DNA from 2 places in the Cryobacterium sp. TMT2-14 genome. Region 1 is predicted to be linked to the other one. Evidence: predicted binding sites of a transcription regulator. Region 1 holds the regulator's gene; the other holds the start of a gene.

The links. Region 1 encodes LexA, which represses DNA repair genes until DNA is damaged. Its sites were predicted from a motif close to TCGAACANNTGTTCGA; they were not measured.
Region 2: the regulator LexA is predicted to act here: its motif matches at 5,906-5,921, upstream of E3O28_RS05015 (DUF222 domain-containing protein).

Annotation. Positions count from the first base shown of each region.
Region 1 is NZ_SOFV01000025.1:33,963-41,944, reverse strand. Features, by position in the region: gene hisH (imidazole glycerol phosphate synthase subunit HisH) at 1-373, opposite strand, end outside; gene hisB (imidazoleglycerol-phosphate dehydratase HisB) at 370-993, opposite strand; gene E3O28_RS09890 (histidinol-phosphate transaminase) at 1,020-2,099, opposite strand; gene E3O28_RS09885 (LysM peptidoglycan-binding domain-containing protein) at 2,149-2,505, opposite strand; gene lexA (transcriptional repressor LexA) at 2,789-3,493, shown strand; gene metE (5-methyltetrahydropteroyltriglutamate--homocysteine S-methyltransferase) at 3,687-6,029, opposite strand; gene E3O28_RS09870 (methylenetetrahydrofolate reductase) at 6,026-7,021, opposite strand; gene hflX (GTPase HflX) at 7,315-7,982, opposite strand, start outside.
Region 2 is NZ_SOFV01000010.1:73,591-81,572, forward strand. Features, by position in the region: gene E3O28_RS04995 (carbon starvation CstA family protein) at 1-1,665, shown strand, start outside; gene E3O28_RS05000 (YbdD/YjiX family protein) at 1,662-1,895, shown strand; gene E3O28_RS05005 (serine hydrolase) at 1,986-2,888, opposite strand; gene E3O28_RS05010 (M13-type metalloendopeptidase) at 2,964-4,928, opposite strand; gene E3O28_RS05015 (DUF222 domain-containing protein) at 4,973-5,812, opposite strand; gene E3O28_RS05020 (MATE family efflux transporter) at 6,071-7,402, shown strand; gene erpA (iron-sulfur cluster insertion protein ErpA) at 7,519-7,875, opposite strand.

The DNA.
Region 1 (7,982 bases):
TGACCGTGTCCCAGCCCATGTGCGGCAGCACCGGCGCCGTCAGCTGCGTCACGGTGCCGGGCCATTCGCCCAGCCCCTCCGTGTCCACGCCGCGTTCGACGCCGTGCTCGAACATGATCTGCATGCCCACGCAGATGCCCAGCACCGGGCGTCCGCCCGCGATCCGGCGGTCGATGATCTCGTCGCCGTGCACCGCCTTCAGAGCCTGCATGACGGCGCTGAACGCGCCCACGCCGGGCACGACGAGCCCGTCGGCCTCAAGCGCCTGACGGCGGTCGCCGGTCAGCGTCACCTCGGCCCCGGCGAGTTCGAGTGCCTTGACGGCGGAGTGCACGTTTCCGGTGCCGTAGTCGAAGACAACGACGCTGGTCACAGCGCACCCTTGGTCGAGGGGACGCCGGACACCAGCGGGTCGAGCGCCTTCGCCTGGCGGAACGCGCGGGCGAACGCCTTGAATTCGGCTTCGGCGATGTGGTGCGGGTCGCGGCCGCCCTGCACGGTGACGTGCACCGTGAGGCCGCCGTTGAAGGCGATAGCCTCAAACACGTGGCGCACCATGGAGCCGGTGAAGTGGCCGCCGATCAGGTGGAACTCGAAACCGGCCGGCTCGCCCTGGTGCACGAGGTAGGGGCGCCCGGAAATGTCGACGACGGCCTGTACGAGGGCCTCGTCGAGCGGCACGACGGCGTCACCGTAGCGGGAGATGCCGGATTTGTCCCCGAGAGCCTGCTTGATCGCCTGGCCGAGCAAGATGCCGACGTCCTCGACCGTGTGGTGCACATCGATCTCGATATCGCCGCGGGCGCGCACGGTGAGGTCGGTCAACGAGTGTTTCGCGAAGGCCGTGAGCAGGTGATCGAAGAACGGGACCGACGTCTGGATGTCCGACTCACCGGTGCCGTCGAGATTGAGCGACAGGTCGATGCTCGACTCGCTGGTCTCGCGCTGCAGGTGGGCGAAACGGGGCGAGGTGGTCGCGAAAGAGAAGCTCATACGACTAGTTTATTGGCCCGCGCCGTTCACGGCCGCCCAAGCGCCTCGAGGGCGTCGAGGAACGCCGTGGTCTCGGCCTCGGTGCCGGCGCTGACCCGCAGGTGGCCCGGGATGCCGACGTCGCGCACAAGGATGCCTTCCGCCAGCAGCGCCTCGAAGGTGGCCCGAGGGTCCTCAACGCCGCCGAACAGCACGAAGTTGCTCGCACTGCGCAGCGGAGTGTAGCCAAGCCGGGCCAGTTCGCTCACGATGCGGTCCCGCTGCCCGCGGATGTCGTCGACCATGGCAAGCATCGCGGGCGTGTGGACGAGCGCGGCGACCGCGGCAGCCTGGGTGAGCGCGGACAGGTGGTAGGGCAGACGAACCAGGCGGAGGGCATCCGTCACGGCGGGATCGGCGGCCAGATAGCCGACGCGCACACCGGCGAAGGCGAACGCCTTGCTCATGGTGCGGGACACCAGCAGGCGCTCCCGGCCGGGAAGCAGGCTCAGGGCGGTTGGCGCGTCATCCGTCCCGAACTCGGCGTACGCCTCGTCGACGACAACGATGCCGTCGCTCGCATCGTAGACGGCCGCGATCGTTTCCAGGGACAGGGGCGTGCCGGTGGGGTTGTTCGGCGAGCAGAGGAAGACGAGGTCAGGGGCAACCCGGTCGACCCACTCGAGCGCCGTGGCCGGGGAGAGTTCGAACTTTGCGTCACGACCGCCCGCGATCCAGCGGGTGCCGGTGCCGGAGGCCAGCAGAGGGTACATGGAGTAGGTCGGCGCGAAGCCGAGCACGGACCGACCCGGGCCGCCGAAGGCCTGCAGCACCTGCTGAAGAACCTCGTTGGAACCGTTGGCGGCCCAGATGTTCTTTCGGGTGAGGCCGTGACCGAGATAACGGGCGAGGGAATCCCGCAGCTCGGTGAACTCCCGATCGGGGTATCGGTTCACGGTCGTGACCGCCACGGCCAACGCCGCCACGATGTCCTGCGCCACCTCAGCCGGGATGCCGTGGGTGTTCTCGTTCACGTTGAGAGCCACCGGCACGTGCAACTGCGGCGCCCCATAGGGAGTGAGTCCGCGCAGATTATCGCGAAGGGGCAGATCGTTGAGACTGGTCACTCCCCCAATATTACCGGGGTGAGACCGGCGGGGGCTCGCCGCGGGTAGTTCACAGGTCGTTCGGAAGCGCCAGCCGCTGACCGGGCTGCACGCTGTCGGACGGCAGCTGATTGAGGCTCACAATCTCGGCGATCACCTCGCGCGGATCGGACGTGGGCGCGATTGTCTCGGCAAGTTGCCAGAGCGACTGCCCCGACTTGATGGTGACGTAGTCGAAGGCCGAGGCCACGTGAGCGACGGTCGAGTTCTCGGCGGCGGCGATGCCTCCGTTGAGGGCGACGGCCAGGGCCACGGCCACGAGCGGAAAGGCAGCCAGGGACGTGAAAACGACGCGACCGCGCCGGGTGAGTCGGAGCCGGGTGCGTCCGGTCGCGATGGGGGCGCCTCGTTCAAGTGCAGTGCTCATGTGATACCTCCTGTGAGAAGACGCATCCGACTCTCGGCCGGGAGAGCCGGATGCGAACTTATGTTCCGAATGTATATTCGATTATTCGAACAATCAAGCTTTATTCGGTAGTTTCTGAAATATTTATTCCGACTCACTCGAATACATGTTTGTATAATGAGCTCAACGCGGATACAGTTTCGATTGTTGATTGACACTCAATCAGGCACCCCCGACATTCGCGTGAATCGGCGGCATTCGCTGCTTGCTGCCAGCGCATCAATCAAAACGAGGAGCGACGAACGTGGCACAGAACACCAGCGGTCCCCGCGACAAGGGCGGCACCAGACGGCGCAAGAGCCTCAGCGAGAAGCAGCTCGCCATCCTCGACGTCATCCAGCGCTCGGTCAGCCAACGCGGCTATCCGCCGAGCATGCGCGAGATCGGCGACGCCGTCGGCCTGTCGTCACTGTCGAGCGTCACCCACCAGCTCAACCAGCTGGAACTGAGCGGTTACCTCCGCCGAGACCCGAACCGTCCCCGAGCACTGGAGGTGCTCATCGAGATTCCGCAGTCGCCCGAAGACACGACGGCCGGAGCCTCGGAAAGTTTCCACACCGGAGTGCAGGTCGGCGACGCCGCCATGGTTCCGCTCGTCGGTCGCATCGCCGCCGGCATCCCGATCACCGCCGAACAGCAGATCGACGAGATTTTCCCGCTACCCCGCCAGCTGGTGGGCAAGGGCGATCTGTTCATGCTCAAGGTGTCGGGCGAATCGATGATCGACGCCGCCATAATGGACGGCGACTGGGTCGTCGTGCGGCAGCAGAAGACCGCCGAAAACGGTGAAATCGTTGCAGCCATGCTCGACAACGAGGCAACCGTCAAGGTCTTCCGCCAGCGCGACGGGCACACCTGGCTACTGCCCCGCAACACCAACTTCGAACCCATCGTCGGCGATCACGCCGAGATTCTGGGGAAGGTTGTGGCAGTGCTGCGGTCGGTTTAGGGCATCAGCAGTCAAGCACATCAGCATTTCAGGCGGACTCTTGGTCTCAACGGTTTCGACCAGCGTCGTGGAGACGCGCGAGTGTTGAGTCACCATGGTTATTTCGGTCGGGTCTTGTGAGCCGGGTCTTGTGGGCCGGGCACGAACACTGTTCTTGGTGTCGTGCCCGGCTTTTGTGTGGGTGGAGGCGGGGTCAGGCGGAGACGGAGGAGGTCAGGCGGGCGCGGAGGATGCGGGTGGCGGCGAGCATGTTGTGCAGGGACTGGACGGTTTCGGTGTAGCCGCGGGTTTTGAGGCCGCAGTCGGGGTTCACCCAGAGCCGGGTGGCCGGGATGGCCGCCGCGGCGCGCTCGAGCAGGTCGGTGAGTTCGGACACGCTCGGCACACGCGGCGAGTGGATGTCCCACACTCCCGGGCCGATACCGTGGTCGAAGCCCTGGGACCGGATATCGCCCACCACCTCCATGCGAGAGCGTGCCGCCTCGATGCTGGTCACATCGGCGTCCAGGTTGCGGATCGCGTCGATGACCACCCCGAACTCCGAGTAGCAGAGGTGGGTGTGGATCTGGGTGGCCGCGGCCGCACCGGCCGTCGCCAGGCGGAAGGACCCCACCGACCAGTCGAGGTATTCCGCCTGGTCCTTCTGCTTCAACGGCAGCAGCTCCCGCAGCGCGGGCTCGTCGACCTGGACGATCTGAATGCCGGCCGACTCCAGGTCGGCGATCTCGTCCCGGAGGGCCAGGGCCACCTGCCTGGCCGTCTCGCCCAGCGGCTGGTCGTCGCGCACGAACGACCACGCGAGGATCGTGACCGGACCGGTGAGCATCCCCTTGACGGGCTTGGGCGTCAGCCCCTGCGTGAACGCCGACCACTCGACCGTGATGGGCCGCGGCCGGGACACGTCACCCCAGAGGATCGACGGGCGCACGCACCGGCTGCCATAGGACTGCACCCAGCCGTTCTCGGTGACCGCGAAGCCGTCCAGGTTCTCGGCGAAGTACTGCACCATGTCGTTGCGTTCCGGCTCCCCGTGCACGATCACGTCGAGGCCGATGTCTTCCTGCAGCGAGACGACCCGACGGATTTCGGCGCGCATCAGGTCCCGGTAGTCCGCGGTGCTCAGCACCCCCCGTACCAGCTGCGCCCTGGCCCGACGGATGTCCCCGGTCTGCGGGAAGGATCCGATCGTGGTCGTCGGCAGGAACGGCAGCCCGAGGGCCATCTCCTGGGCTGCCACTCGGGCTGCGTAGGCGCCCCGGGTGAAGTCGCCCGGAGCGAGCGCGTCGGCGCGCACCCGAACGGCGCCATCGTGGACTCCGGGAGCCACCCCCCGCGCGTCGAGGGCCGCGGAGGCCGCAGAGAGGTCGATCTCGATGGCACGGCGGCCCAGACTGAGGCCGCGGGCGAGTGTGGCAACCTGCGCGACCTTCTGATCCGCAAAGGCCAGCCAGGTCTTCAGGTCGTCGTCCAGCGCCGATTCGTCGTCGACGTCGTGGGGAACGTGCAGCAGCGAGGTAGAGGTGGAAACCGAGATCCGCGGCGAGAGGCGGACCAGGCCGGCCGCCGTGTCGAAGGCGGCGGCCAGGTCGCCGCGCCAGATATTGTGGCCGTCAATGACGCCGGCCACGAGAGTGGTCGTGTTTAGTCCGGGGGTCTCCGCCGGCACGCTTCCCCGCACGAGGTCAAGCCCGATGGCTTCCACCGGGGTGATGGCAAGAACGGGTAGGGCGTCGTCGAGGCTGCCGTACGGCGCGGCGACAAACAGGGCGGGACGCTCGGCGAGGGCGCCGAGGGTGTTGTAGGCGAAGCGGAGGCCGGCGAGGGCATCCGTTCTCGGGATGTCGATGCTCTCGCTGACCAGGGCAGGCTCGTCGAGCTGCACCCATTCGGCTCCAGCGGCGCGCAGCCGCTGCAGGAGGGCGGCGTAGACCGGCACAAGGTCGTCGAGGCGGTCAAGCGGACTGAATCCGGCCGGGGCCTCGTCGCTGGGCTTGCTCAGCAGCAGGAAGGTGACCGGGCCGACGATGACGGGCCGGGTCAGGAATCCGGCCGCCTTCGCCTCCTCGAACTCGCGCACCAGGCGGGTGCCGGCGAGGGTGAACTCGGTCTCGGGGCCGATCTCCGGCACCAGGTAGTGGTAGTTGGTGTCGAACCATTTGGTCATCTCCAGCGGCGGATTCTCCCCTTCGCCGCGGGCGAGGGTGAAGTAGCCGGCCAGGTCGAGGTGGCCGTCCGCGCCCCGCAGATGCGCGAACCGGGCGGGGACGGCGCCCACCGTGCTCAGGGCATCCAACATCTGGTCGTAGTAGGAGAAGGATTCCGGGATGGACGAGTCGTCCCGGCCGAGTCCCAGCTGCACGAGGCGCTTCCTGGTGCTCTGGCGCAGGGCGGCCGCGGTCGCTTCGAGCTCGTCGGCGCTGACCGATCCGGCCCAGAACGCTTCGACGGCCTTCTTCAGTTGGCGGCGCGGCCCGATGCGCGGGTAGCCCAGGATGGTGCCGGCGGGAAAGGCGGGAAAGGCGGAAGTGTGGGTCATGAGTTCTCCTTGACGGGGTGAGGGGCAGGCAGTGCGGAAGCAGGCAGGGTGGGGGTGAGCAGACCGCAGCCGTCGAGCACGGCGAGCACGGTCTCGTGCTGGTTGAAGGCGTAGAGGTGCAGCCCGGGGGCACCGCCGGCGATGAGTTGCCGGGCCAGTTCGGTGGCCTGACGGATGCCGATCTCACGCTGGCCTTCCTTCGTCGGCTCCACCTCGAGCGCGATCGCCAGCTCGGACGGCAGTTCCTCGCCGGACAACTCGAGGATGCGGCGCAGGCGGGCCGGGCTCGTGACCGGCATGATCCCGGGCAGGATCGGGAATTCGACCCCGGCGGCACGGGCTCGCAGGATGAAGCTGAGGTAGTGGTCGGCGTGAAAGAAGAGTTGCGTGATCGCCAGGTTGGCGCCGGCGGCCTGCTTGGCCAGGAGCGCGTCGATGTCCTGGGTGGCCGACCGGGAACGCGGGTGGCCGTTCGGGAAGGCGGCCACGGCGATGCGTACCTTCTCCCGTTCCCGCTTGATCGTGCGGGCGGCAGGGAGTCCCGGGATCACGGCCTCGCGGTACGGCACCCGCTCGGCCTGCACCCGGTGGATCAGCTGCACCAGTTCCGCGGCGCTGCCCAGGTCGCCGAGGAAGGCCTCACCCTCCCGAATGCCTTCCGGCGGGTCGCCACGCAGGGCCAGGAAGCTCCGCACCCCGGCGTCCAGAAACTCCCGGATCAGCTGGCTCGATTCCGCGTTGGACGAGCCCACGCAGGTGAGGTGGGCCAGCGGGTCCACGGTGGTGGTGCGCAGGATGTGGGTGAGCACGTCCAGGGAGGAGCGCCGGGAGGAGCCGTTCGCACCGTAGGTGACCGAGATGAATTCCGGGCCGGCCGCGGCCAGCCGCTCGATAGTGGCGTGCAGCACGGAGGTGGCAGCATCCGATGTGGGCGGATACAACTCGAATGAGAACGGGATTTTCCGGCATGCAGGATCCGAGGTGTGGGGCATTGCTCCTCATTCGACAGTTGCCAGTGTCAGTCACCGGGGGCCGGGCGACCGCGGACCGCCCGGCAAGCCAGGCGGGCGTTCGCGGGCGGGTGCCGGGCTCGGCTGTCGCTCCATGCCGCCGGTCGGGAGACCGGCGGCAACGATTGAGAAGACTCTAACAAGCACGCCCGGTGCCCGGCAGGTCTGTGACCGAATATGTCATCAGCTGGCGCCGGAGCGGCTCAGGCAGGCCGGAGGAGTGCGGACATCGGCAGGCGAAGGCCTGCCGAGGTACGCGGAGCGAAGCCGGCGGGTCAGCCGGTGACGGCCGGCGGCACGGCGAACGGCTCGAACAGCGCCCGAATCTCATCAGTCACCAGAGCCGTAACCTGGGTGCCGGTCTCGGCGTACTCGGTGGACAGCACCGTGCCCTGATCGTGCAGCACCGCGATCAGGTCGCCCCGCTCGTAGGGGATGAGCAACTCGAGCCTGATCGACGGCCGCGGCAGCAGGTCCGAGATGGTCGCGAGCAGTTCCTCGATGCCCTCGCCGGTGCGGGCCGAGACGAAAATGCCCTTCGGCCAGAGTCCGCGCAGCACGAGCCCGTCATCATCGCTGATCAGGTCGCTCTTGTTGAAGACGACGACCTCCGGGATCTCCCGGGCGCCGACCTCGGCGATGACCTCGCGCACTGTGGCAAGCTGGCTCGCCGGGTCAGGATGCGAGCCGTCGACGACGTGCACGATGACGTTGGCGTCGGCGACCTCCTCGAGGGTGGACCGGAACGCCTCCACCAGCTGATGGGGCAGGTTCCGCACGAACCCGACGGTGTCCGTCAGCGTGTAGAGCAGCCCGTCGGCCGTCGTCGACTTGCGCACCGTGGCGTCCAGGGTGGCGAACAGGGAGTTCTCGACGAGCACGCCGGCCCGGGTGATGCGGTTGAGCAGGCTCGACTTGCCGGCGTTGGTGTAGCCGACAATGG
Region 2 (7,982 bases), on a different contig from region 1:
GTCATCATCGTGGCCATCCTCGCCCTCGTCGTCGTCAACGCCCTCGCGGACAGCCCCTGGGGCGTCTTCTCGGTCTCGATGACCATTCCGATCGCCCTGTTCATGGGCGTCTACCTGCGCTTCTTCCGCCCGGGCCGGGTCACCGAGGTCTCGATCATCGGCTTCATCCTGCTGCTGGCCGCCATCATCGGTGGTGGCATGATCGCGGACACCGAGTGGGGCTCGACCTTCTTCGCCATTGAACCGCTGCCCCTCGCGATCGGCATCATCGTCTACGGCTTCGTGGCCGCCATCCTTCCGGTCTGGCTGCTCCTGGCCCCCCGGGACTACCTGTCCACCTTCATGAAAATCGGCACGATCGGGATGCTGGCAATCGCCATCATCATCGTCCGCCCCGAGATCTCGGCCCCGGCCGCCAGCGAGTTCGTGAACGGCGGCGGCCCCGTGGTGAGCGGCTCGCTCTTCCCGTTCCTCTTCGTCACCATCGCCTGCGGCGCCCTGTCCGGCTTTCACGCCCTGATCGCCTCCGGCACGACACCGAAGCTGATCGAGAAGGAACGCCAGACCCGGTTCATCGGTTACGGCGGAATGCTGATGGAATCATTCGTCGCCATCATGGCGCTCGTCGCCGCGCTGTCGATCGACCGCGGCATCTACTTCGCCATGAACTCCTCGCCGGCCCTGACCGGCGGCACCGTTGAGGGTGCTGTCACATTCGTGAACAGCCTCGGACTGACCGGTGTCAACCTGACCCCCGAGATGCTCACCGAGACCGCGAAGAACGTGGGCGAGGAGACCATCGTGTCCCGCACCGGCGGCGCCCCGACACTGTCGGTCGGCCTCGCCAACATCATGCACCAGCTTGTGGGCGGCTCGGGGATGATGGCGTTCTGGTACCACTTCGCGATCATGTTCGAGGCGCTGTTCATCCTGACCGCCGTCGATGCCGGAACCCGCGTGGCCCGGTTCATGTTGCAGGACAGCCTCGGCAACTTCTTCCCGAAGTTCAAGAACACCTCCTGGCGCCCGGGCGCCTGGGTCACGACCGGGATCATGGTCGCCGCCTGGGGTGCCGTGCTCGTGATGGGCGTCACCGACCCGCTCGGTGGCATCAACACCCTGTTCCCGCTGTTCGGAATCGCGAACCAGCTGCTGGCGGCCATCGCCCTGGCCGTCTGCCTGGCGATCGTGGCCAAGCGAGGGCTGTTCACGTACCTCTGGGTTGTGGCGCTGCCGCTGACCTTCGCCGCCGTCGTGACCATCTACGCGTCGTTCCTGAAGATCTTCTCGACCGTTCCCGCCGTGGGCTACTTCGCCCAGAATCGAGCGTTCTCCAACGCTCTGGATGAGGGACTCACCAGCTTCGGCACGGCGAAGACCGTCGAGGCGATGGAGGCGGTCGTGCGCAACACGATGGTGCAGGGCGTCCTTTCGATCCTGTTCGTCGTGCTGGCCATCATCGTGATGGTCACCGCCGTGCAAGCCACCTGGAAGTCCTACAAGTCCCGCAGCTTCGGCACCAACGAGGATGACGCGGTGGCGTCGCAGATGTTCGCCCCGTCCGGCTTCGTAGCCACTCCGGAAGAGAAGAAGCTGGCCGCACGCTGGGACACCCAGATCGCCCAGGCCAAGCTGGACAAGGCAGGGAGGACGACCCGCCGATGAATCTGCTCGCCAGTGTTCGCCACGGCGCGAAGAGCTTCGCCTGGTTCATGAGGGGGGTCATGGGTGAAGACGCCTACGACAAGTACAAGGCCCACCATGAGGCCCACGACGAATCGATTCATGACCCGGATGCCGCCGCCTGCTCCGGACCAGTGATGATGACGGAACGCGAATTCTGGCGCGACCAGACCGACCGCCAGGACATCAACCCCCAGGGTCGGTGCTGCTGAGCGGGTGCGCCACCATCGCCCAGGGCTGCCCCCGCGAAGGATTCCTTCGCGGGGGCAGCCCTGTTTTCCTGTTTTCACCGGCGGCGCCGGTCAGTGCACGTATTCCAGCAGGTCGAGGCCGACCGCGCGCATCCCGTCGTGCACCGCGAGCCGGGACGAGAGGCGGGTGTCCGCGAAGGACATCGAGACCATGTAGGTCACCCCGGCGCGCGGGCCGCGCAGAATGCCGATCTCACTGCGCACGCCGGCATCCGTTCCGGTCTTGTTGACCAGCAGGAGGCCGTGATCTCCGGACCGATGCGCGAGCGGGTCGAGCCCGAACGCGCTGGCGACCATGGACAGGTCGGCGCCGAGCGACAGCCAGCCGAGCACGCGCTCACTCGCCTCCGCATCGACGACCTCCCCCCGGGCCAGCGCCGTGAACAGCCAGGTGAGCTCCTTGGCGCTGCCGACCGAGAGCTGAGGTGCGTCATCGGGACCGCGCCGGTCGCGCACAAGGTCGAGCAGGGCGGTGCGGCTGAGTCCGAGCTGCTCGGCGCGGGACCGCACCGCGTCCAGGCCGACTGCGCGGAGCAGCACATTGGTGGCCAGGTTGTCGTTGATGGCACCGATCAGCGCAGCGAGGTCGGCGATCGGCAGCGAGGGAGCCTGCAGGTGCTGCCAGAGGCCGGATCCGGCGACCGAATCGGACACGGTGCGATCGAGGATCGTGTACGCGCCGAAGTCGGCGTCGCGGAGCCGGGCGGCGACCTCGATCAGCAGAAGCACCGTGCCGATGCCGGCGGTGGGCATGACCACGTGGTCGTCCACGGAGAACAGCACCCGGCCGGTGACCAAATCGGTGGCGCGGGCCGAGACCTGCACCCCGTCGACCGCGAGGTCACCGAGCGCCTGGAACCCGCGGCCGAAGTTCGCCGTGGCGTCCACGCCGCCGTGCCTGCCGCGGCGCGCCGAGGAGTGGCGAGACCGGCGCTCTGAGTCCTGGGATGGCATGGCCACAGTGGGCAGGTCCTTACGTAGATTCGGGCTGCTCGACCCCGGTGACACGGGCTTACGGTCGCGCTGAGGTCACCAGATCGTAACGCGCTTTTCCGGGTCCAGCCAGAGAGCGTCGTCCGGGGTGACGCCGAACGCCGTATAGAACTCGTCGATGTTGCGCACGATCTGGTTGCAGCGGAATTCGTTGGGCGAGTGCGGGTCGATCGAGAGCAGGCGGACGGCCTCCTCGTCACGCATCTTGAGCTGCCAGGCCTGTGCCCAGGAGAGGAAGAAGCGCTGGGTGCCGGTGAGTCCGTCGATCACGGGCGGCGCCTGGCCGTCCAGCGAGATCAGGTAGGCCTTCCAAGCGATGGAGAGCCCGCCGAGGTCGCCGATATTCTCGCCGATGGTGAGTGCGCCGTTCACGTGGTGGTCGGGAACCTGATGCGGGGCGAGCGCGTTGAACTGCTCGATCAGGGAGCCGGTGCGCTCTTCGAAGGCCGTGCGGTCATCTTCGGTCCACCAATCGGTGAGTAGCCCGGTGCCGTCGTATTTCGAGCCCTGGTCGTCGAAGCCGTGGCCGATCTCGTGCCCGATGACGGCGCCGATCGCGCCGTAGTTGGAGGCGGAATCGCGGGCATCGTCGAAGAACGGCGGCTGCAGGATGGCGGCCGGGAAGACGATCTCGTTGAAGCCCGGGTTGTAGTACGCGTTGATCGTCTGCGGGGTCATGAACCACTCGTCGCGGTCGAGCGGGTTGCCGATCTTGCCCAATTCCCGCTGAAACTCGAACTCGCTCGTGGCGCGCACGTTCTTGATCAGGTCGGCCGGGTCGACCGAAAGGGTCGAGTAGTCCCGCCACTTGACCGGGTAGCCGATCTTGGGGGTGAACTTCTCGAGCTTGTCGAGCGCACGGGCGCGCGTCTCCGCGGTCATCCAGTCGAGTTCGGTGATGCTCCGGCGGTAGGCCTCGACCAGGTTGGCCACGAGTATGTCCATGCTCGCCTTCGCGCTGGGCTTGAAGTGCCGCTCGACGTAGATGCGCCCGACGGCCTCGCCGAGCGCCCCCTCGACGAGCGAGACGCCACGCTTCCAGCGCTCGCGCAACTGGGGAGTGCCGGTCAGGGTGCGACCGTAGAAGTCAAAGCTGGACTCGACGAAATCGCTCGACAGGAACGCGGCGCTGGAACGGATGATCTGCCACCGTAGCCAGTCCTTCCAGCCCTCGAGCTGGTCCTCGGTGAGCATCTCCGCCAGACCGGTCACGAAGCTGGGCTGGCGCACGACAACCTCGTCGAGAGCACCGGCCGGGCCGTCAAGCCCGTCAAGCCAAAGGTGCAGGTCGGCGCCGGCGGCCAACGCGGTGACCTGACCCCAGGTCTTGAGGTTGTAGGTCTTCTCGCTGTCGCGCGAGCGCACCTTGTCCCAGTGGTGAGTGGCGAGCTCGGTTTCGAGAAGGAACACGCGCTCGGCGCGACCGGCGGCATCCGGGGTGCCGACGAGGCCGAACATCCGGGTCAGGAACGCCTGGTAGGACTCCCGGATCGCGGCGAACTTCTCGTCGCGGTAGTAGGACTCGTCGGGGAGGCCGAGCCCGCCCTGCTCGACGAAGACGAGGTAGCGCTCGGGGTCCCCCGGATCGTTGTCGACGAAGAGACCGAAGGCGCCGGGCACGCCCGCGCGCTCGAGGCGGCCGAGGGTGCCGAGCAGCTCGGGGATGGAGGTGACGGCGTCGACGATGGCGAGATCGGCCGCGAGCGGGGTCGCTCCGAGCTCTTCGACGCGGTCCTCGTCCAGGAAGCTGGCATAGAGGTCGCCGAATTTGCGCTCCTCGGTGCCGGGGGCGGCGGTCTGGGCTTCGAGGATGATTTCCCGGACGGCCTTCTCCGATTCCTCGGCGAGCAGGTAGAACGAGCCCCAGCGGGCCTTGTCGGCCGGGATCTCGCTGCGGGCGATCCACTTGCCGTTCACATGGCGGAAGAGGTCGTCCTGCGGACGCACCTCGAGGTCAAGTTCGTCGCGGTCGATTCCGGATGCGGTCCCCTGGTCAGTCATGCCTCCACCCTATTCGCTGTGACAGTGGCCGAGCTGGTAGAGACCTATCGGGTGTGCACACGGATGGCGGTGGACCTCCCGGCCCGCTGGTCGAGCGCGCCGAGACCCGGAGCTACAGCCCCACCGCCTTGCTCGGCAGCGCGATCAGTGTCTGCTCCGGATCGTTCTCCACCGGTGGCCGGAGCCAGTATTGCGTTCCGGTGCGGGTGGCAGAGCAGCACTCCGTCGGCGAGGTTGGTGTCTCCGCTGTCGGTGAGCCAGTCGTTGATGTGGTGGGCTTCGGTCCAGGACGGTGATCGGTCGCAGTCGACCCACCGGCATCCGCCGTCGCGCACTCCCATCGCGGCGCGTTGTTTCTCGGTGAAGAGTCGTTCGTCACGGCCGACGTTGATGATTTGGCCGATGTCGTCGAACTTGATGCCGCGGGTGCCGGTGTCGCAGAGCACCCGGTCGATGGTTTCCTGCGAGATGGGGACCGGGTTGCCTTCGATCTGCCCGTGAGCGGCGGGTTCGGCGGCACCCGGCGCGGCGGGTTCGGCTGTGAGGACTTTCTCGGTCACGATCACGCGCACCGCCGGGCGGCATCCGCCGAAGACCGGGCCGGGGTCGGCTTCGCCGGCGATTGTGAGCAGCTGCACGAGGGAGTCCGCGTTGATCTGCTCGGTGCTGCGCGGGTCGTCCTGCATTTTTTGGGCCCAGGCGGCGCGTTCCGGGTCGACGAAGCGCACTCCGCCGCGGCGGAGGCTGGTGATGGAGTCGAAGGTGGAGATCACGAACTCGCCGTCTTCGGGGGCGAAGAGCCCGTTCAGGCGCACGTTGCCGTTGCTCAGCCGGTAGACCTTCAGGTAGCGGTCGTCGTGGGCCTGCTTCTCCCGGGCGGCGATGCCGGCCTGATCGAGGAGCCCAGCAGGGCGACGGCATCGGCCGCCCGACTGAGGTCATCCGCGAGGTTCGTCATGGTACGAGGATACCTGATGTCGTACAGGTAGTTGATAGTCTGTCACTTACTATGGACTCTTTATTGCACTAGTTTCGAAGTCTTGTCTGGCAGCGCGGAGATTGGCTCGCCGGGTCTCGACAGGCTCGACCACCGGAAGCGGACACCGGGTGCGGAGGGGCTGAACTAGAGTTTTGGCATCACCATCACCGTGCTCCGCCCGCAGCCCATCGACCGCGAGATCCTGCGCCTCGCCATCCCCGCCGTCGGCGCGCTCATCGCCGAACCGCTCTTCCTGCTCGCCGACTCCGCCATGGTCGGGCACCTCGGCGCCGTTCCGCTGGCCGGACTCGGCCTGGCCGGCGCCGTGCTGCAAACGATCATCGGCCTGATGGTCTTCCTGGCCTACAGCACCACGCCCGCGGTGGCCCGCTGGCTGGGGGCCGGTGACCGCCGCCGTGCGGTCGCCGTCGGCATCGACGGACTCTGGCTGGCCCTCGGCCTCGGTGTGCTGCTCGCGATTGCGGGCTGGTTCGCCACCCCCCTGCTCGTCGGCGCGTTCGGCGCCGAGCCCGCCGTCACCGCCGCGTCCGTCAGCTACTTGGGCCCATCGATGTTCGGACTGCCTGCCATGCTGCTCGTCTTCGCGGCGACCGGGCTGCTCCGCGGGCTGCAGGACACCCGCACCCCGCTGTGGGTGGCCGGGATCGGGTTCTCGGTCAACATCCTGCTGAATGCGGTGTTCATCTACGGCCTGGGACTCGGCATCGTCGGATCCGCCCTCGGCACAGTCGTGGCACAGTGGGCGATGGTCGCGGTCTATCTTGCCGTCGTCGGCCGCCACGCCCGCCGCGAGAGTGCGCCGCTGCGCCCGCATCGGGTCGGGATGTTGCGGGGCGCGGCATCCGGCGGCTGGCTGTTCCTGCGCACGGTGAGCCTGCGTGCGGCCATGTTGCTCGCGGTTTTCGTGGCCACGAGCCTCGGTTCTCCCGAGCTGGCCGCCTTCCAGATCGCGATGACCCTGTTTGCCACGCTCGCGTTCGCCCTTGACGCCCTGGCGATCGCGGCACAGGCGCTGGTGGGCCGGGGCCTCGGCGCCGGCAACCTGGCCGAGGTGCGCGCGGTGCTCAGGCGCTGCCTCGAATGGGGCGTGCTCAGCGGGTCCGCGCTCGGGCTGCTGGTGATCGCCGCGAGCGGCGTGCTCGGCCGACTGTTCACGAACGCGACCGAGGTCAGCGACCTGCTGCCGGCGGCCCTGATCGTGCTCGGGCTATCCGTTCCGCTCGGCGGGGTGGTCTTTGTGCTCGACGGAGTGCTGATCGGTGCCGGCGACGCGCGCTACCTGGCCCTGACCGGATTGGTGAACCTGGCCGCGTTCGTGCCGCTGGCCGTCGCGGTGCTGCTGCTGGCGCCGTCGGGACCAGCGGGACTGGCCTGGCTGATGGCGGCGTTCGCGTTCGGCTACCTCGGCGCACGCGGGGTGACGCTCGGGCTGCGCGCCCGGGCGGCGAAGTGGATGGTCGTCGGCGCCCGCTGACATCGGGGCAGCCCCAGCGCTGACGGCCGCGGCGCAGCTCGGAAAGTGGGCGCAGGTTCTCCCGTGCGCCAGCCTCCGCGACCGGCGCCGGAAGGCCAAGCACGGCGGCGGCGACTCTAGCTGAAGGAGTCGCCGCAGGCGCAGCTGCTGCCGGCGTTCGGGTTGTCGATCGTGAAGCCCTGCTTCGCGATGGTGTCCTCGAAGTCGATCGAAGCACCCTCGAGGTACGGCACACTCATCTTGTCGAGCACGACCCCGACGCCGTCGAAGTCCACGACGACGTCGCCCTCGAGAATGCGCTCGTCGAAGTAGAGCTGGTAGATCAGGCCGGAGCAGCCTCCGGGCTGCACGGCTACGCGCAGGTTCAGGTCTTCGCGACCCTCCTGGCTAAGCAGGCTGCGCACCTTCAGCGCGGCAGCGTCAGTCAGGCCGACGCCGTGGGCCGGTGCGATGGGGGCAATGGTGTCGGTCATGAGACTCCTCGGACTTCACGCTGCATGGACGCGTCGGGACCGCTCCGCTTGAGCGTTTCGCCTGCGCGAGTATTCAGACACTCTAAGCTCCCGCGGCCGTTCTGCGA